One region of the Canibacter zhoujuaniae genome, then DNA from elsewhere that is predicted to be linked to it. Evidence: riboswitches for the same ligand, from Rfam matches in the RefSeq annotation. Region 1 holds a riboswitch; the other holds the start of a gene.
The links. A riboswitch is a leader RNA that binds a small molecule or an ion and turns the genes downstream of it on or off. The one in region 1 is predicted to bind S-adenosylmethionine.
Positions count from the first base shown of each region.

Region 2: another riboswitch for S-adenosylmethionine. It lies ahead of metK (methionine adenosyltransferase); the one in region 1 lies ahead of HCR00_RS03885 (LLM class flavin-dependent oxidoreductase).

Region 1 is NZ_JAAIJZ010000002.1:2,688-12,937, forward strand. It holds partial or broken gene HCR00_RS03880 (YPDG domain-containing protein) at 1-551, opposite strand, end outside; gene HCR00_RS03885 (LLM class flavin-dependent oxidoreductase) at 793-2,211, opposite strand; SAM riboswitch class IV at 2,359-2,459, opposite strand; tRNA gene HCR00_RS03890 (tRNA-Gly) at 2,640-2,713, opposite strand; gene HCR00_RS03895 (biliverdin-producing heme oxygenase) at 2,947-4,053, shown strand; gene HCR00_RS03900 (ATP-dependent DNA helicase) at 4,050-5,339, opposite strand; gene dnaK (molecular chaperone DnaK) at 5,575-7,419, shown strand; gene HCR00_RS03910 (nucleotide exchange factor GrpE) at 7,423-8,076, shown strand; gene HCR00_RS03915 (DnaJ C-terminal domain-containing protein) at 8,069-9,016, shown strand; gene HCR00_RS03920 (heat shock protein transcriptional repressor HspR) at 9,032-9,460, shown strand; gene HCR00_RS03925 (glycosyltransferase) at 9,473-10,250, shown strand, end outside.
Region 2 is NZ_JAAIJZ010000001.1:307,158-317,407, forward strand. It holds gene HCR00_RS01435 (ABC transporter permease subunit) at 1-648, opposite strand, end outside; gene HCR00_RS01440 (ABC transporter ATP-binding protein) at 648-1,616, opposite strand; SAM riboswitch class IV at 1,700-1,843, shown strand; gene metK (methionine adenosyltransferase) at 1,864-3,045, shown strand; gene gluQRS (tRNA glutamyl-Q(34) synthetase GluQRS) at 3,055-3,978, shown strand; gene HCR00_RS01455 (MFS transporter) at 3,989-5,218, opposite strand; gene HCR00_RS01460 (SGNH/GDSL hydrolase family protein) at 5,211-6,086, opposite strand; gene HCR00_RS01465 (DEAD/DEAH box helicase) at 6,156-7,961, shown strand; gene ligA (NAD-dependent DNA ligase LigA) at 7,981-10,250, shown strand, end outside.

The DNA of each region.
Region 1 (10,250 bases):
CACTTTTCGCCCTCTGGGAGGTTAGGATCTGCATCAAAATGGTAGGTCTTACCTGCAGCGGTGGTGAAGTCAGCCAGTTTGATGAAGTACTCACCGGCTGCGTTGGTTGTGGTGGTGTAAATAGGGGAGACAGTCCCGTCTTTTTCCTTCCACTGAGCGTAGACGCGCACACCTTCAAGAGGGATCGCGCGCATTTTCGCGTCGTTTTTGCTGTCTACCGCGAAGCCACCATAGCGCTGCACAAAAACCTGACCTGAGATGGTCTGGCTGCCGTCAGAGTTTGATGGGGACTCAATGGCATCAGGGTATTTAGCAGCCTGACCGCTGTAGGTGTAGCGCTGCTCATCAGCGCCTGTCTGATAGACGTTGTCAGGGTTGAAACCGGGGTAGCTTACCCCGACCTCGGCAGGATTATCAGGGGAGGAAGCGTAAGCAACTCCCCCGGCGCCCACACTGAGGCTTCCAACCACTAAAGCAGCTACACCACAGGTAGCTGTGAGCTTCAGGCGTGAAAAACGCCATCTGCTCGAAGAATAATTATTTTCCCTCATCACAGATGAGATCCTTTCTTTAATCGGGGGTGGGGGCGTCGCGAACCAAATACGGGCACACTTCTGCCCCATGCGGGTAGCGACTCGTACCAAGTAAACCAGTTTTCGGCTCTGTCTGCAAATGATCAACTGAGACGCTTCGGGGGGGGGGGGATCACTGCAATTGCCACCCTTGTAGATAGCGCTATTGCAGGCTTTTTACCGGGCAGCGGTGCGGATCTACGCCCTGTAGATTAGCGAACTACTGGCCTTGGGCCGCAGCCTTCTCAAGCGCCAGTTTAAGGAAGTCGCGCGCCGGAGTGTCAGCCGCAGAGGGCTTACCCGCGTAGGCGCCGCGGTACTTGGCAGCAGGGTGGCGCTCGTCCACATACTTGTTGCCCGCACCAAAGAGGCTCTCACGCAGGGTTGAGCCCTCGTAGGTGGTGCGGTAGCGGCCGCGCTTCTGCAGTTCGGGAACGACAAACTCTACGAAATCCTCGAAAGAGCCGGGGGAAACATGGTAGGCCAGGTTAATGCCGTCCAGGCCGCCCTCATCAATCCATTTTTCCAACTCATCTGCGACGGTTTGGGCAGAACCCACCAGAACCGCGCCCATGCCGCCGGTGGCACAGTGCTCGGCGATGTCCTTGCGGGTCCACTCCTTCTCCTTGTCCTGCAGGGTGAAGGGGGTCAGGAATGACTGAATAGACTCGGTTTCAACGTATTTGAGAGCCTCGTCCTCATCGAACTGATCCAAATCAACGCCGCTCCAGCCGCCGATAATGCCTTGAGATGCCTCAATGTCCTGGTACTTAAGATATTCGGCATATTTGGCCTGAGCCTTCTCGTCTGTCTCGTCTACAACAACGGAAAGCATGGCCAGAATCTTCACATCATCGCGCTTACGGCCGGCCTTCTCGGTTGCGTTGCGGATGCGCTCGGTCAGCACCTTGGTCAGGTGGGGGCGCAGGGCGGTAATAAAGATAGCTTCGGCGTGCTGGCCCGAGAAAGCCTGGCCGCGCGAGGAGGCACCGGCCTGGAAAATAACGGGAGTGCGCTGCGGGGAAGGTTCGGTCAGAGCGATACCGGGCACCTGGAAGTATTTTCCCTTGTGCAGAATAGGGTGAACCTTTGAGGAATCAGCAAAGATGCCTTTTTCGCGGTCGCGGGGCACAGCGTCGTCTTCCCAGGAGCCCTCCCACAGCTTGTAGCAGACATCGAGGAACTCTTCGGCAATCTCATAGCGCTCATCGTGGTCAATCTGACCGGGCAGGCCCTGGTTTTCAGCAGCAGACTGCAGGTAGGAGGTCACCACGTTGAAGCCCACACGACCACCGGTCAGGTGATCTAGGGTGGAGTAGGAGCGGGCCAGAGTATAGGGCTGGTTGTAGGTGACAGCGGCGGTAACGCCAAAGCCCAGGTGCTCGGTGACAGCTGCCATAGCAGAAATCTGCAGGAAGGGATCGCCCACAGGAACCTGGGCGCCATCATTCAGCACGGGAGCTACGGAATCTTTGTAGACATCGTAGACGCCGACCACATCAGCGATAAAAATTGCGTCAAACAGACCCTTTTCGCACACCTTAGCTAGGTCTGTCCAGTATTTAATGGTGTTGTACTCATCAGCACGGTTGCGGGGGTGACGCCACAGGCCAAAACTCTGGTGGCTGGGAGTGGTCATATCAAAAGCGTTGACGACAATGCGCTTCTTCTCGGTCATAGCGCCGGGCCCTTTCACAGCTGGTGGTTAGCCCTCCGCGCCCGTGCTGCCACCGGTGCCCTTACCCAAGGTAAAAGCACCGAGCTTTCGCGAAGGTGGCGCCTGGTTGCGCCGTACTTGCATTCCTGCCTGATCCTCATCTGGGGCACCCCGCTACGGGAGAGGGTTGCCGCCCAACTAGCCAGAGCTTGATGTTGGGACTCTTGATCTCGAGATTTACTGTAGCCCACACAGCCCACTAGAGGAGCTTATGTTTCACTTTGTTACGTTCGCTGACGAAGTTAGCCACCCCTCACCGATTGGTCCGGCAGAGGTTACCGCCGACCATATGAGCGGAGCATCTGCGCAAGTAAGGCGGTCATCTGCCGAGTATAAAGCGGAGGTGATAGTGGAGCGGGTGACGAGAATCGAACTCGCGCTCTCAGCTTGGGAAGCTGATGTTCTACCATTGAACTACACCCGCAATCTGCGTAGGACGCAAAATCTAGGGTATCAGATAGTAGAAATTCTGAAATAAAATTTTATGCCGCCCGGTGTGTGGAGAGCATGGAGTGTGGTGTTTGAGAAGTGCCGAAAACTCGGCCCAGAGCGGCACTTCATCCGATGAATTGCGCGCAACTTCCGCGTAAGTACGCGGAAAAATACTTCATCAGATGATGATGCGCTTGGCCTATGCCATGCTCTATGGTGATTGGTATGACAGCGTTTTCTCAGGAAGTAATTCAGGCAGTGCTAACGCACATGAACGACGATCACAATGATGACTGTTTGCTCATTGCGCGAGCATTCGGATACCCTGACGCAACCGAAGCAAAAATGGTGGGCCTTGACACTAACTCCGGCACTTGGCGGGTTGTGAACCCGGCTGGTGAGCACCAGCTGCGCGTTGAGTGGCCGTGTGGCGTGATTAGTGAGCGTGCAGAAATCCGCCGGGAAATTGTTGCGCTATATGAAGAGGCCTGCAAAAAAACCGGCACTGCGCCGCGGGGCAGCGAAACTGCTAGCAGCGAAAACCCGCACGCAGGCGGTTATAGTGCGCCGCACGGCCACCACGGTGGTGGCAACCACGGCGGTGCCCACCACGGTCACCCGGGCAAAAAACAGCCCGCGCCGCTGCCAGACGATGCTCCTTTTTCGGCGGTTGTGCGCCATCGCAGCTGGGGCTTCCACTCAGATAGTGAGGGTGCGAGCTTTATGGCAGATATTATGCGTGGGCAGGCGCCGCTGCAGGACTACATCGACCTTGTCGCACAGCACTACTATATGTATGCCGCGCTCGAAGAGGTAACTACCCTGCTCGCGCAGGAAGACGCTACCCGGCCGTTTATTTCTGAAGAGCTGCTGCGCATGAGTGCGCTCGAAGCAGACTTAGAGCATCTGATCGGTGATGACTGGCGCGAGAAGATTGCGCCGGTGCCAGCGGTTACCGAATACACAAATCGGATTCGTAAATGCGGTGCAGAAGGCTACCTGCCGGGCATCGTCGCACACCACTACACCCGCTACCTCGGCGATCTGTCGGGTGGGCAGATGATCGCGAGGCGGATGCGGAAGCAGCACGGCTTCGAGCATGCGGGGGTTGAATTCTATGAATTCAATAGCATCCCAGACCTTGACGCCTTTAAGAACGAGTATCGTGCAAACCTCGACGCCCTCGGGGAAACGCTCGATGCGGCAGGGCACGAAAGGTTCCTCGATGAGGTGCGGATGGCCTATGAGTTCAACACAGCCGTGTTTAACGACCTGGCAGCCGTTAAAGCGGAAGCAGTAACCCGCGCTACTAGACGTCACGCGACGCTTTAATCGCCGAGCGACAGCTGTGTGCGCATAAACCTTTGCACATTCTGGTCGACGATAACATCACTCGGCTTTAGCGGCCTGGTGAGATAGAGCCCCTCGATTGAGCGCACACGGCTTAACGCTACATAGGTCTGCCCGGCGCTAAAGGCTCTAGGGCCGAGGTCAACAATCGCTCTATCGTATGTGTGCCCCTGCGATTTATGGATCGTGACGGCCCACGCTAGCCGCAGCGGGAACTGTTCAAACTCCGCCGCAACTTCGCGCTCGAGTTTGCCGAGTTCTGCGTCGTAGGTGTATTGAAACCGCTCCCAGACGGTTGGCTCAACCTCGTGCTCCTCGTGGTCAATCTCAACCCAGACGTTACCGGCGATGCGCGATACAACACCGATTGTGCCGTTAACCCAGCGCCCATCGGGATCGTTGCGTAAAAACATCACCTGCGCCCCCACTTTCAGCTCTAGGGTTTCATCGGCGGGGAAGGAGTGCTGCTTAAATTCGCCTGTAATCTCTGCCCGTGCCTTTAAGGTGCGCCCGGGCAGCTCAGCAAGCCGTGCGGCATTAATACGATTCACTGTGGCGTTTGTGGTTGCGAGGGTTATAACGCCGGTAGCGGGTGCCGGGCGACAGCCTGCGGCGTTTATTTCTTCCGCCATATCTGCGGTTACCCGCCCCTCACGCAGCGCCGACAGAATCTCTTTAAAGCGCCCGTCTTTTTGGCGGTGCACCTCATTCAATTCGATAACTGACACTGCAGCTGTCTCCCACACCTTGGCGTCAAAAAACCAGAGCGAACGGTAGGTGTCTTTCATATATGCGCGTTCGTGTTCGTCACGGGGCACCACGGGCGGCAGCTGATACGGGTCGCCGAACATCACAATCTGGCACCCACCAAACGGGTCAAAGGGTTTGCGCCGCGCGAGACGGAGGGCGCGATCGATGCCGTCCATCAGATCTGCCGAAACCATCGAAATCTCATCGATCACCAGCAGCTCAATAGCTGCGAGCATCTTTTTTAAGTCGCGACTCTGAGTTAGCTCATGATCGGCTATAACCCCCACGGGCAGGCGCAGCAGCGAGTGAATTGTTTGACCGCCGACGCCAAGCGCAGCAACACCTGTCGGGGCGCAAATCGCTATTTGTTTCGACGTGTGTCGCGCAAGGTGCTGCAGCAGCGTCGATTTGCCGGTGCCAGCCTTGCCGGTAATGAAGAGGTGCTCGTTTGACAGTTCGATACGCTCAAAAACCGCTTGCTGCGCGGCGCTGAGTTTCACCTTCTTTTTGCGAGCCACGTCTCTCCTTAGTTGCAGGCCATTCTTAAATGCTATCTTTCTAGTTTGCGGATCCGCGGTAGGGCTTGAAACTTCAGTGGTTTTTCGCGCGATCCGCACCATTTCTGAGAACCAGCTTAAAGTTGAGTCAAATTCGCTCAACTTTTGTGAATCTGGCTTGACAAGTGGTGTGCCGCACGTAAACTTGAGTGTGTAAGGCTCAAGTCTGTGAGCCGTTTCGACAAAAGGAGAAAATATGTCACGCGCAGTAGGCATTGACCTCGGCACTACAAACTCAGTAGTTTCAGTTCTTGAGGGTGGCGAGCCAAAGGTAATCGCGAACGCTGAGGGCGCTCGCACAACACCATCAATTGTTGCCTTCACAAAAGACGGTGAAGTGCTCGTCGGTGAAACCGCTAAGCGTCAGGCGGTCACAAACGTCGACCGCACCCTCGCTTCGGTAAAGCGCCACATGGGCACCGACTGGACGATCGACATCGACGACAAGAAGTACACCCCGCAGGAGATTTCCGCGCGCACGCTGATGAAGCTGAAGCGCGACGCTGAAACCTATCTTGGTGACAAGGTGACAGACGCCGTTATCACCGTCCCCGCATACTTTAACGACGCAGAGCGTCAGGCAACCAAAGAAGCCGGTGAGATCGCAGGTCTGAACGTGCTTCGCATTGTGAACGAGCCAACCGCTGCCGCGCTCGCATATGGCCTTGACAAGGGTAAAGAAGACGAGCTGATTCTTGTTTTCGACCTCGGCGGCGGCACCTTCGACGTCTCACTGCTCGAAGTTGGTAAGGACGACGACCTCTCTACCATTCAGGTGCGCGCAACCAGCGGTGACAACCGACTCGGTGGTGACGACTGGGATCAGCGCATCGTAGACTGGCTCATCAACCAGCTCAAGAGCGCATCCGGGGTTGATGTTTCAACCGACAAAATTGCGCTGCAGCGTCTGAAGGAAGCCGCTGAGCAGGCAAAGAAAGAGCTGTCAACCTCAAGCAGCACCAACATTCAGCTGCCATACCTCTCACTAACTCCAGAGGGGCCGGTAAACCTGGACGAGACACTGACCCGTGCAAAGTTTGAGGAGCTCACCAAAGACCTGCTCGAACGCACTAAGAAGCCGTTTAACGATGTTATTGCTGAAGCTGGCGTGAGCGTAAACGACATCGCCCACGTTGTGCTCGTTGGTGGCTCAACCCGTATGCCAGCAGTGACCGAGCTCGTGAAGCAGCTGACCGGCGGCAAAGAGCCAAACAAGGGTGTAAACCCTGATGAGGTTGTGGCTGTTGGTGCTGCGCTGCAGGCGGGCGTGCTAAAGGGTGAGCGCAAGGATGTGCTGCTTATCGACGTCACCCCACTGTCTCTCGGTATTGAGACCAAGGGCGGCATCATGACCAAGCTCATCAAGCGCAACACCGCGATCCCAACCAAGCGGTCAGAAACATTCACCACCGCAGAAGACAACCAGCCATCGGTTTCGATTCAGGTTTTCCAGGGTGAGCGTGAATTCACCCGCGACAACAAGAACCTTGGCACCTTCGAGCTGACAGGGATCGCACCTGCGCCGCGTGGTATTCCACAGATCGAGGTAACCTTCGATATCGACGCGAACGGTATTGTGCAGGTGAGCGCGAAAGACAAGGGCACCGGCAAGGAGCAGACGATCACCATCTCGGGAGGGTCTAGCCTGTCACAGGAAGACATCGACCGCATGGTCAAGGAAGCTGAAGAGCACGCAGCTGAAGATCAGAAGCGTCGCGAAGCAGCTGAGAACCGCAACAGCGCAGAGCAGCTTGCATACTCAGTTGACAAGCTCATCTCAGAGAATGAAGACAAGCTGCCAGAAGACGTGAAGTCTGAGGTTTCAGCAGACCTGAAAGCGCTAAAGGATGCGCTCGCAGGAGATGACGACGACGCTGTTAAGACAGCAGCAGATAAGCTCGCAGAGAGCCAGACCAAGCTCGGTCAGGCAATCTACGCCGCAGCGCAAGAGGAAGCGGCCGCTGAGGGTGCTGCTGAGGGCGCAACTGACGAAGACGTAGTCGACGCAGAGGTTGTTGACGACGAGGGAGAGCAGAAGTAAATCATGACTAATGAGGAACAGCGCCCAGAGGGCGAAGAGGTTCCTCAGGCTGAGGGGCCGGCGGCAGACGCTACCGGCCCTGCGGCGCATGAGGAACAGACAGCAGACGGCGCAAACAGTGCTGACTTTACGGTTGCAGACATTCTCGACGCGGAACAGACCGCTGAAGCAAAAGCAGCGGGCGCACAGACAGCAAACGATGCGGCAGAGGCAGTAGCTGACGAAGAAGCCGCAGATCCGCAAGAAAATCCGTATTTGGAGGATCTGCGCCGCCTCACCGCGGAGTATGCAAACTACCGCAAGCGCACCGAGGCGAACGCTGAAATCGAGCGCGACCGGGCAAAGGCGAGCATCGTGCTGTCACTGCTGGGTGTGCTCGACGACTTCGATCGGGCAGAGCAGCACGGAGACCTGCCGGAGGGCAGCGCCGTTGCCGCTATCGCCCAGAAGCTGCGCACAACGCTCGAGAAAATGGGGCTGGTTGCTTTCGGCGAAAAAGGAGAGCAGTTTGACCCGCAGCAGCACGAAGCAATTGCGCAGGTGCCTGTGCCCGGGCAGGAGCCAAACACTGTGCTTGATGTTGTGGAGCGTGGCTATCGCCTAGGAAACGTTGAGCTGCGCCCCGCAAAAGTAGCGGTGGTGGCTGCAGATGGCTAGTCAGGATTGGTTAGAGAAAGACTTTTATAAAGTCTTAGGCGTCGATAAAGACGTTTCAGATAAAGAGCTAACCAAGAAGTATCACAAGCTGGCGCACAAGTACCACCCGGACTCAAATCCGGGCGATGCGGCGGCCGAGGCGAAGTTTAAAGACATCAGCGAAGCATATTCGGTGCTGTCAGACAAACAGCAGCGGCAGGAGTACGATCAGATTCGCGCGATGGGTGCGGGCGGAGCGCGCTTCAGCCAGGGTGCCGGCGGCTTTGAGGATATTTTCGGCGGCATGTTCGGCGGGGGCGCGAGGCGCGGTGCTCCAAACGGCTCGACGAGCTATGAAGACCTGTTCAACATGTTTGGCGGCGGAGGTGGCGGAGGTTTCGGGTTTGCGCCGACTCCGGGGCGCGATATTGCGGCCAACACCACGGTGAGTTTCCGCTCAGCGGTTGCCGGTGACACCATTACGCTCAACACGCAGCACGGCCAGATAAAGGTGCGGATCCCCGCGGGTATTGCCGACGGGAAAAAGATCAAAGTGCGCGGCAAGGGCGAGCCGAGCCCGAACGGCGGGCCGGCCGGCAACCTGGTGCTAACTGTGAAAGTGCGCCCGCACCCGGTGTGGGAGCGCGACGGAAAAAACCTGCGGGTGAAGGTGCCGATCACCTTTACTGAAGCGGTTTTCGGTGCCACTATCGAGGTGCCAACTCTAGACGGCGAAACCGTGAAACTCAAGATCGCACCGCACACTCCGAGCGGTCGCGTGCTGCGCGTTAAAGGCCGCGGCATCGCTGCTGACGGTGGCACAGGCGATCTGCTGGCAGAGGTGCAGGTGGTTGTGCCATCGCACTTAAGCGATGAGCAGGAGCAGGCACTTGCGGCTTTCCGCGAGGTTGAGCCAAAAGAAAACCCGCGTGACGATCTGCTCGCGCGCGCGAAAGCCTAAGCGAGGTGTTGTTGGATGGCTGACGAACGCATGAATCGGTATTCGCCGATTTTCCCGATCGCGCAGGCCGCTGAGCTCAGCGACATGCATCCGCAAACTCTGCGGCAGTACGACCGGATCGGCCTGGTCAGCCCGCAACGCACCAGAGGTAACACCCGGCGATACTCACTGCACGATATTGAACAGCTGCGCCAGATTCAACAGCTCTCTAACGAGGGCTTGAGTTTGGAGGGTATTCGCCGGGTACTCACCCTGCAAAATGAGGTTGGGCGCCTCGAGCAGCGCGTGCGAGAGCTTGAAAGAGCGCTGGCCGATGCGGTGGTGGGTAGTGAACGCCGTGTGTTTGCAGCCGGTACCGGCGGAGAGGTTGTGAGCGTCAGTCGCGGCACACGCGTGCGCAGAAAAACTGAATTAGTGGTGTGGCGACCCCAGCCTAGGCTCTAGACTGTAACAGTTATGACTGAAACCCGCACCGAGCCGTTGAAAATATTAGTAGGCTGTGACACTTTTACACCAAACATTAACGGCGCCGCCCGTTTTGCCGAGCGTTTAGCTGCGGGATTAGTGGAGCGGGGTCACGATGTGCACATCGCTGCGCCGGCAGCCACTTTCACAACCCACGGCCGCTACCGAGAGGTGGTCGAAGGGCAAGAGATGACAGTGCACCGTCTGCCTTCCTGGCGGCTTTTGATGCATGAGTGGGTGCGCTTTGTGCTGCCCTGGCGCGTTGACCACTATGTGCGGCAGTTGCTTGATTCTGTGCAACCTGATGTGATCCATATTCAGTCGCACATTATTATCGGTCGTGCACTCTCGAAGGAAGCAAAAAAGCGAGGGATTCGCCTTATTGCAACCAACCATGTGATGCCAGAGAACATTGTGGATCTGTGGAGTATGCCGCTGTGGCTGCGCCGGCTGTGCGTAAAGTGGGGCTGGCATGATGCTGACAGTGTGTTGCGCCGTGCCGATGGGATCACCACCCCAACAAGGCGTGCCGCTGACTTCTTAGAGCGCTCAACACCCCGCACAGGGGTGCTGCCCGTCAGCTGCGGCCTTGACGCGAGCCAGTACGTTGCAGACCTGAGCGAGCGCACCGAAAAGCGTGTCGTGTTTGTTGGGCGCATGACGCAAGAGAAACACGTTGACGTGCTGCTGCGCGCAGTTGCGCGGTTAGACGCAGAGGTCGGGCTCGATTTGGTGGGCCCCGGCGATCAGCTGCCGGCGCTCGAGAAGC
Region 2 (10,250 bases), on a different contig from region 1:
TACAGCAGCGAAGTTGTCCACATAAGCAGCAATGTCTTGCGTTCGTGGGATCGCCAGCACCTTAGCAAGAGGGTGCAGCGCTTCTATGTAAACCGCAGCCGTGAACAGCAGACTCTCGATAACCATGTAGTAGACCAGCGTAATCGTCATGCCTGAAACAAGACTTCTGAACAGGGCAGAAAAGCCGAAACTTGCAGCCCACATCAAAACAATTGGCAAAATTGCGGCAAGTGCTTCGCCATAACCCCTATCAGCAAATCTAACGTTTGGGGCGATCCAAATAACCAGTAAGCTCAAGGCAACTCCGAGCAGCAGATTCAGTGTCAGAAACGTAAATCCAGTCACAGCTTTGGCGCACAACCACTGCCAACGTTTTTGCTGAGTCAGGAATGCATGAGCGTTAAGACCGGACGAAATATCGCCTCCAACGCTAGAAGCAGAAAACACCGCTGCGATGATCGCGAAGATAAAAGATGATGTGGTGAAGATAGATCCCCATGTTTCAACACTGTCTTCTCCGGCAAACACCGCCGAAAGCACCTGCGGCCCGTAGAGGCTGCCAGTTAGCAAAACTGTATACAGAATGGTGGAGCGCAGAGACGCTAGTTTAATAACTTCAGCTTTAATTGCGTTCATTAGATTGTTCATTAGTTTTGGCCTCCGTCTACCTGCGCAGTTGAATACTCTTGGGAGGCGCCGGTTAGTTTTAGGAATGTTTCTTCAAGTCCGACCGTTTGTGTGTAGAGCTGTGTGATGGGAAGCCCATTGGCGAGTGCAAGGCCGGCGATATCTGCACGCGCTGCTGCTTCGTTTTGCTCTTCAGAGATTTCAACCTCAATTTGGGAAGCAGCTTTAGAGCTCGTATTAACTCGATATCCTGCATTTTGCAATAAGGCGGTTAGCCGCACGTGTTCTGGGCACTCGACAATAACCGCAGCGTTACCGGCGAGGAATTCTTGCATGGAATATTCTCCAAGCAGCTGCCCGCGGCCGATTACAACCAGTCGATCTGCGGTGAGCTGCATCTCATTCAGAAGATGCGAAGACACCAGCACAGCCCGCCCTTGGGAGGCGAGGAAGCGGATCGTATCACGCAGCCAGCGCACACCCTCGGGGTCGAGGCCGTTAACAGGTTCGTCCAAGAGCAGATGCTGCGGGTCTCCCAGCAGTGCAGCAGCGAAGTTGATGCGCTGTTTCATGCCAAGCGAGTAGCTTTTCATAGGTTTTTTCGCGACCGCTGTCATGCCTACGAGATCGAGGCACTCAGCAACCCGAGACTGCGGTATCCCGCCGCTCGCAGCCAGTACACTCAGATGCCCATACCCGGAGCGTTTGGGTGTGAACCAATTGGCGTCGAGAATAGCGCCGGCAACTCGCGATTTATTAGGCAACTTCGAGAAATCAGAATCGTAGCTTTTACCGTCAACTGCGCCCGTAAATCTGACAGAACCAGAGCTGGGGGTATCCAGCCCAAGCATGCAACGCATCGTTGTTGACTTGCCGGAGCCGTTTGGGCCGAGAAATCCAGTTACCTGCCCGTCCGGAACCGAAAAACTGAGATCGGCAATCGCCTTCTTGCTGCCGTACGTTTTAGTTAGATTTTCAACTTCGATCATTGTTTAAGAATAAGCGCAACAAGCCTTCCAGCGTAAGGGGGGGCGTGTCGAGGTTTTTGTAAAAATCTGTTACGCTTTCAACAGTTCAAGAGTTGCAGCCTTACAGTACCTGGCTGGCTGCACGACAACCCGAGCTCATTGTTCCGGGTGTCCCAGGGTAAGAACCGGCGCACACGGTGCAGCAAGACAATGAATATCTGCTCATCTCGTGCGTGCAAGCAATGAACAACCACGAAAGCGAGATGAAATGCAGCTCTTCACCTCCGAATCTGTCACCGCCGGTCACCCTGACAAACTGTGTGACCAGGTCAGTGACGCCATACTTGATGCCTACTTGGGTGCGGATCCCACAAGCCGTGTCGCTGTCGAAACGCTGGCCGGTAACGGTCGGATCGTGATCGCCGGCGAGGTGAGCTCTAACGCAGGTATCGACCTTGAGGCAATCGCGCGGAAAACTATTAGAGAGATCGGATACACGGATCCCGCATACGGCCTTGATGCTGCAAACTGTGAGGTGCAAATTTTTGTTGCGCCGCAGTCGCCTGAGATTGGCGAGGGCGTCTCAGTCTCTGCCGAACAGCGCAGTGCGACAGCCGAGGATCCTTTCGACCTGCAGGGGGCCGGTGACCAGGGGATAATGTTCGGTTACGCAACAAACGAAACCCCGACACTAATGCCGCCAGCACTCACTATCGCGCACGCGCTTGCTGCGCGCCTGCAAGAGGTGCGTCAAACTGGAGTTCTAGAGTGGCTGCGACCAGACGGTAAAACCCAGGTGACTTTAGGGCTTGAAAATGGTGTGCCAAAGCTGGTTGACACTGTTGTGCTGTCAACCCAGCATGCTGAACATGTTTCCCAAGATGAGATCCGGGAAGCGGCTGCACATCACGTAGTTGCGCCGATCCTGCACGAAACCGGCCTAGATCTGGAGCAGTTAAAATTACACGTTAACCCCTCAGGCTCGTTTATTGTTGGTGGCCCGCAAGCAGACGCCGGTCTGACGGGACGTAAAATCATCATTGATACCTACGGGGGAGCGGCACGACACGGCGGCGGTGCGTTCAGCGGCAAAGATCCATCAAAGGTTGATCGCTCAGGCGCGTATGCGATGCGGTGGCTTGCAAAACATGTTGTTGCTGCGGGGCTTGCCGAGCGAGCAGAGCTGCAGGTGGCGTATGCGATCGGTAAGGCGCGGCCGGTTGGGCTTTACGTTGACACTTTTGGCACCGGTGTTATCTCTGATGAAGAGATTGCGAAAGCCCTGCAGCGCACATTCGATTTGCGGCCGGCTGCTCTGATTGATGAGCTAAAGCTGAAGCGCCCGATTTATGCAAAGACAGCCGCATACGGTCACTTTGGCAGAGAACTGCCCGAGTTCACGTGGGAGCACACCCCCAAAATAGCTGCGTTAAAACAGGCTGCCGCGTAATCTGGAGTTATGGAAACTATTGGGCGAGGTGCGGGGCGTTATGCGCCGAGTCCAAGCGGGCGCCTGCACATCGGTAATCTGAGCACGGCTCTTGTGGCGTGGCTTGCTGCTCGCTCTACCGGCCGTAAATTTTTAGTGCGGATCGATAACCTCGATCGCGATAGAGATGCCGGCGCAGGGCCAGCACAGCTGTCGGATTTAAAACTGCTTGGGCTTGACTGGGATGAGCCTGCTGTGTGGCAGGCGGATCGATCCGCAAGCTATGCTGCAGCGGTTGAGAAGCTTACCGCAGCCGGATTAGTGTTTGAGTGTTTCTGCTCGCGTAAGGATATTCTGCAAGCACCCACCGCGCCGCATGCACCGCCGGGAGCGTATCCGGGCACCTGCCGCAACCTGAGTGCAGCAGAGATCGCGAACAAGCAGGAGCAGTTTGGTGGGCGCAACCCGGCACTCCGTCTGCGCACACCAGCACCGGCCCAAGAGCGCTCGTTTACAGACGCGCTGCTCGGCAGAGTTACAGGCTCTGTTGATGATTTCGTATTGCGACGTGGTGACGGCACCTACGCCTATAATCTTGCAACCGTGGTTGATGATGCCGCAGCGGGAGTGGATCAGGTGGTGCGGGGAGAGGATCTTGCGCTGAGCACTCCGAGACAGCTCGTGCTTTATGATCTGCTCGGTCTAAAAGCTCCTGAATATGCACACGTGCCGCTGGTTTTAAACAAACAGGGTCAGCGCTTAGCTAAACGTGATGGCGCTGTCACCCTGGCAGAGCTGCTTGAGTTGGGGATCAACCCTAGTGAGGTGCTCTCTAAAATGGCAGAATCTTTGGGGCTTAGTAAACCCGGTGAAGTGGTTAGTGCCACACAACTAATTTCACGCTTCGAGTATGCGAAACTTCCGAAAAAGCCGTGGATCTTTGCGGGGTTATAAGCGAAAAGAATCAGCTTTGATTCAGAGTTTGAATAGGTGCTGTTGCAACACCTAAGTGACGCTGCACACGCTGCGCTAACAGCAGCGCCAATAACCCTAAAGCGGTAAACCCAATCGCTAAGAATGCGGGTGAGTTAAAGCCGAACCCGAGGCCGACCATGAGACCGCCGCCGGCGGCACCGAGAGCGTTCGCTGCGTTGAATGCTGAATGCATCAGAGAGCTGCCGATCACCGGTGATTCAGGAGTTATATCCATCATCCATACTGCAACCATCGGGCTGCAGGCGCCGCTAGAAAACGCCATCACGAAAACACCTGCGCCCAAGATGAGTGGATTGTGTGCGCCAAAAGCAACAATCGCGCAGCCGGTGAGGAAAGCAAGCAGTGCAATGCGCATCCAGAAGCGTTTATTGATATCGGCTAACCTGCCGCCGGTCAGGCTGCCGAGTGTTTGACCGAGGCCGACCAATACGAGGGTTGCCGAAACTAAGTGCGCGTCAAGCTGCGCGACATCTGTTACCAGCGGTGAAATATATGAGTACACCGCAAAAAACCCGGCGGTGCCCAACATCGCTGCGATAAAAGCAAGCCACAAAAGCGGTTTTGTAAGCACCCGGAATTGCGATGTGAGCGGCGCATGTGCCGGAGTTTCCTGCGCTGGCACAGTAACGGCGATAGCAATCACCGCGAGCAGAAAAACACCGGCTATTACGCCGAGCGCGATGCGCCAGCCGAAGGTTTGGCCAACAAGAGTTAGCACCGGCACCCCAGCGAGGGAGGCGAGCGGGAGCCCGAGCATGACGTAGCTGACGGCTCTGCCACGCTGGCCCGGCCCCATCATACGTGCTGCAACCAGCGGCGCAAGACCGAAATAGGAGCCGTGCGGTAAACCGGCGATAAAACGCATAACGACAGCGAGCGCAAAGTTATTAGTGAGCACGGTAGCAAGTGTGGTGAGCACGAAGCTAGCCATAAAAATAAGCAGCACACGTTTTGGGTTAAAACGACCGGCCAGAATGGTGACAACCGGCGCTCCGATAATTACACCCATTGCGTATGCGCTAATAAACCAGCTGGAATTACCGAGCGCGAGATCGCGATTTGTGATGTATTGCGTCTCTAAAAGATCACTCGCGATCTCAGGCAGGATGCCCATCGGCAGAAATTCCGCAGCGCCTATACCAAAACTGCCTATCGCAAGCGCGATGATAGCGAGTAAAACTGTTTTCCTGTTATTCAACTGGACCAGGCTCCGGTCGCTTTGGCTCCACGTTATCGCCTGAGGAAACTCGGCGAATACGACGGATCACCCACGGCAGCAAATACTCGCGCGCCCATACGGCGTCTTCTTTTCGCGCCTCCCGCCAGGTGCGCACGGGAGCGGGTTCGGGTTTGCGTGCTTCAAGCGAGTGGGGCACGTTAAGGCTGTCAAGGATGCAGATAGCTACGGCATGGTGACCGAGCGGGTTGAGGTGCAGACGGTCTTCTGCCCAGTAGCGCGAGTCGGTAAGTTCGGTGCGCGCCCACAGGTTCACTATTATTGCGTCGTAGCGTTCAGCGACGGTGCGCTGATGCATAGAATACAGTGCGGCACGACTGTAGATAGCTTTAAAAACGCCCTCACTGCTGTCAAATGCGCTAAACAGAACAACAGTCGCTCCGGCTTCGGTGAAACGTTTAACGATGCTCTCTTGCTTTGCGATTATTTCGATAATGTTTGCTTTCGGCCGCAAAACATCATTACCGCCGGCAGAAATGAAAACAAGATCAGGCTTTAAAGCAAGTGCTTTATCAACCTGTTCAGCGATGACCTGATCAATCACTTTGCCGCGCACTGCGAGGTTGGCGTATGCCAGATCAGGATTGTGCTTTGCGAGGACGGTTGCGACGCGATCTGCCCAGCCGCGCAAACCACCCGGGGCGGTGTCGTCAGGATCACCCACACCCTCGGCAAATGAATCTCCGATAACCACCATACGGTTCCAGGGGAGACGCAGACCTTCGTTAACCGCAGCTTTTTCTCTGGCGCGCAAAGCTGCTGCGTCCAGTTCTTCCTGATTCGGGATCCGCACCGAATCGGTCGCTGACTGTGTTTTATTATTCGACAAAGCGTCCTCCCAAAAGCACTTAAGATCTGCTTGTGCAGTTTTATTGCTCCCCGATTATTCTAGAGGGGTATGTCTGATCCAATCGACCGCCTGCATCTGCCTGGAACCAGCGCCGCAGAGCACCTTTCACCCTCTTATCCGGAGCGTGCCGCTTGGGGTACGGCGGGAACTCTTAGAGCCTGGCAGGAAGAAGCAATCAGCAAGTATCTAGCTTCTGAACCGCGTGACTTCCTCGTATCGGCGACCCCCGGCGCCGGTAAAACTACTTTTGCGCTGCGGCTGGCTGCGATCCTACGTGCGAAAAATACAGTTAATCAGGTTATCGTGGTTGCCCCCACAGAGCATCTAAAAGTGCAGTGGGCTGATGCGGCTGCCCGGGCCGGCATTAAACTAAACCCGCACTACTCCAATGGTGATGGCTTAAATTACGGAAGCGGCTATCACGGCATTGTTGTGACCTACGCGCAGGTTGCAATGAAGCCAATCCAGCATCAGATCATCTGTGAAGCCGCCGAGACTCTTGTCATTATGGATGAGGTGCATCACGGCGGTGATTCCCTGAGCTGGGGGGAGGGCATCATAACCGCCTACGCCGCAGCAAAACGGCGACTGGCGCTGACGGGCACTCCGTTTAGATCCGATGACGCACAAATACCGTTCCTGCGTTATGCGCGCATGCCCGACGGCACAAAAGTATCTGACACAGATTATGACTACGGCTACGGCCGAGCTCTGAACGACGGGGTTGTGCGCCCGGTAATTTTCATGATCTACGCCGGAAAAATGAAGTGGCAGTCAAGCGCTGGCGAGGTGATGGAAGCACGGTTAGGTGAGGGGAACCCTAAAGACATTACAAAACAGGCCTGGCGCACCGCACTAGATCCATACGGGGATTGGATGTTAAGCGTGCTTCGAGCAGCCGATAAGCGTCTTTCCGAAGTGCGACACCATGTTGAAGACGCCGGGGGGCTTGTAATAGCTGCGGATCACGCAACCGCAAAAGCATACGCCAAACTGTTGGCGGAGATAACCGGGGAAAAGCCGGCGCTAATTCTGTCTGACGACGCGGGAGCATCGCAGCGGATCGCAGATTTTGCAAAAGCCAACACACGGTGGATGGTCGCAGTGCGGATGGTGTCAGAGGGGGTGGATGTGCCGCGGCTAGCGGTCGGTGTCTATGCAACAAATTCTGCTACGCCACTGTTTTTTGCGCAGGCAATTGGGCGTTTTGTGCGCAGTCGGCGCCGGGGTGAAGTGGCAACTGTGTTTTTGCCAAACGTGCCAGATTTAATGCTGCTTGCAAGTCAATTAGAAAAAGAACGCAATCATGTGCTTGATCTAGCCAAAGGGGCTGAGGAGCTGCTTGATGCGGAACAGGTTTTGATAGATGAAGCCAACCGTGAAGAGCAGGCCAGCGCAGCGCTAACAGGCGAGTTTGTGTATAAAGCCTTAGGATCAGACGCGAACTTTGATATGGCGGTCTTTGACGGTCAAGAGTTCGGCGGGTATGCGACAGTCGGCAGTGAGGAAGAGCTGGACTTCCTCGGCCTGCCAGGTATTTTGGAGCCGACTGAGGTGCGCGCGCTATTGCTGCAACGACAGGCGAGACAAGCGCGCCGATCCGCAAGTAAACAGGGAATTAGCGAATTTGCGCCGGAGCGAGCTGAAGCCCCGGAGGCAATTCACAGAACAATTACTGAGCAGCGGAAACTTTTGCACCAGTTAGTCGGGTTGTATGCGCGCAGAACCGGTGATCCGCACGGCGCAGTGCACGCCTGGCTCAGGCGGGTGTGCGGTGGCCCGCAGGTGTCTAAAGCCTCTGTGTCACAGCTGCAGGATCGTATAAATATGCTGCGCCAGCGTTTAGAGGGGTAATCCCGGGTAGGATTTTGATGTGGTCGAAAATCAGGAGTTTGCAGCGGCAAAAGCGCGTGTTGAGGAGCTAACAAAACTGCTTGATGCGGCACGCAAGGCATACTACGCGGACGGCTCATCGCAGTTGTCTGACGCAGAATATGATGCACAGCTTGCCCAATTACGCGACCTTGAAAACACATGGCCTGTGTTGAAAAGTCAGGACAGCCCGACAGAAACAGTTGGTGCGAGCCCCGCAGGCAGCGGCTTCGCAACACACAAACACGCTGAACGCATGTACAGCCTCGACAATGTTTTTAGCATCGCAGAGTTTGAAAACTGGGCGCAAAAAACGAGTGCTGCCGCTGGGGAGCCGATTGCCTGGTTGAGCGAATTAAAAATTGACGGTCTCGCTATCAGCCTCACCTACCGAAACGGGGTCTTTGAAACAGCAGCATCTCGCGGAGACGGCACCGTTGGCGAAGACATTACCGAGAATGCGCGATACATTTCTGCGATCCCGCAAAAACTTACCGGTGACAGTATCCCGGATTTTTTTGAAGTGCGTGGCGAGGTTTTCTTCACCACAGCAGATTTTAAGCACATTAACGAAAGACAGGAAGAGCTGCAAAAGGCCTATGAAGAAGAGTGGCAGCTTAAGCGAAAGCCGGGAGCAAAAATCCCGAAGGCACCACGCTTTCCACAGTTTGCTAATGCGCGCAACACCGCTGCCGGAACGCTGAGACAGTTAACGACTAACAAAAATGCAACAGAGCTTGCCCTAATGCGTGAGCGGCTTGCATCGCTCAGCATCTACGTGCACGGCATTGGAGCGTGGGAGGGTGAGGTCACCGAGCAGAGTCAGGTATATGAGCTGCTGCACGCATGGGGCTTCCCGGTATCGCCGCACAACCGTGTTTTTGAAAGCATCGCTGAGGTGTCAGAGTTTATTATCCAGACCGGGGAAAATCGACACGCTATTGAGCATGAAATCGACGGTGTAGTCGTTAAAGTAAATGATTTTGCTGTGCAGCGCCGTCTGGGACAGACCAGCAGAGCGCCGCGCTGGGCGATTGCATACAAGTATCCGCCGGAAGAAGTGCACACGAAACTGCTCGATATTCGAGTCGGTGTTGGGCGCACCGGTCGCGTCACCCCGTATGCTGTGTTAGACCCTGTCGAGGTGGCTGGCTCCAGAGTTTCGAGGGCAACACTGCACAATCAAGACGTGGTAAAAGCGAAAGATCTGCTGCTTGGAGACACCGTAGTGTTGCGGAAAGCCGGTGATGTGATCCCTGAAATTCTGGGGCCGGTCTATAGCTCTCGCACAGGGAACGAGCGTGAGTGGCAGATGCCGCAGCAGTGCCCAGAGTGTGACACCCCGCTGACGCAGATGAAAGCCGGTGATGTTGATCTACGGTGCCCGAACGACGAAACCTGCCCGGCGCAGTTGGCCGGTCGTATTGAGTACATCGGCAGCCGCAAAATTTTAGATATTGATGCGCTCGGTGAGGCAGCCGCTCAGGCGCTGACGCGGCCGCTCAACGGGAAACCTCCGCTCACCTCAGGAAAGCGCCTCTTTAGTTTGACCACGGCTGAGCTCTTACCGCTTGAGGTCGGTGTTGTAGACGCTGACACCGGTGCCCCGGTAGTGGATGAAGAAACCGGTGAGCAGCTAGTGCGCAGGCCGTTTGCGAGAATTGCCGGTAGCGGTGAAGAGCCCGAAATTAGCATCACTGCAGCAGGGACTACTTTCGTTCCTAACAAGACAGCCGAGAAATTAATAAAGGGGCTTGCAGCTGCAAAAACGCAGGAATTGTGGCGCTTATTGGCAGCGCTCGGAATCCGGCATGTTGGGCCGGTGACAGCGCGGCATATTAGCGACTATTTTGGTTCGTTTGCAGCGATTTTTTCGGCCACTGCTGCAGAACTGACAGCGGTGGATGGTGTCGCGGCTGAAACTGCGCAGACAATTATTAACTGGTGGGCGGTCGACTGGCATCGCGAGATAGTGACCGCTTGGGAGGCTGCCGGAGTGCAAACAGCAATCGCTGATCATCCGGGGCCTGGCACGCAGACGAAATTAACTGGTGTGCTGGCAGGGCTGACCGTTGTTGCAACTGGGACGCTGACCGGCTACACAAGAGATACCGCACAGGAGGCAATCATTGCAGCCGGCGGGAAGGCCGGCTCCAGTGTCTCAAAAAAGACCGACTTTGTTGCTGCCGGCCCTGGGGCGGGCTCGAAGCTTGCGAAAGCGGAGGAGCTTGGTATTCCCGTGCTTAACGCTGAACAGTTTCACACTCTCGT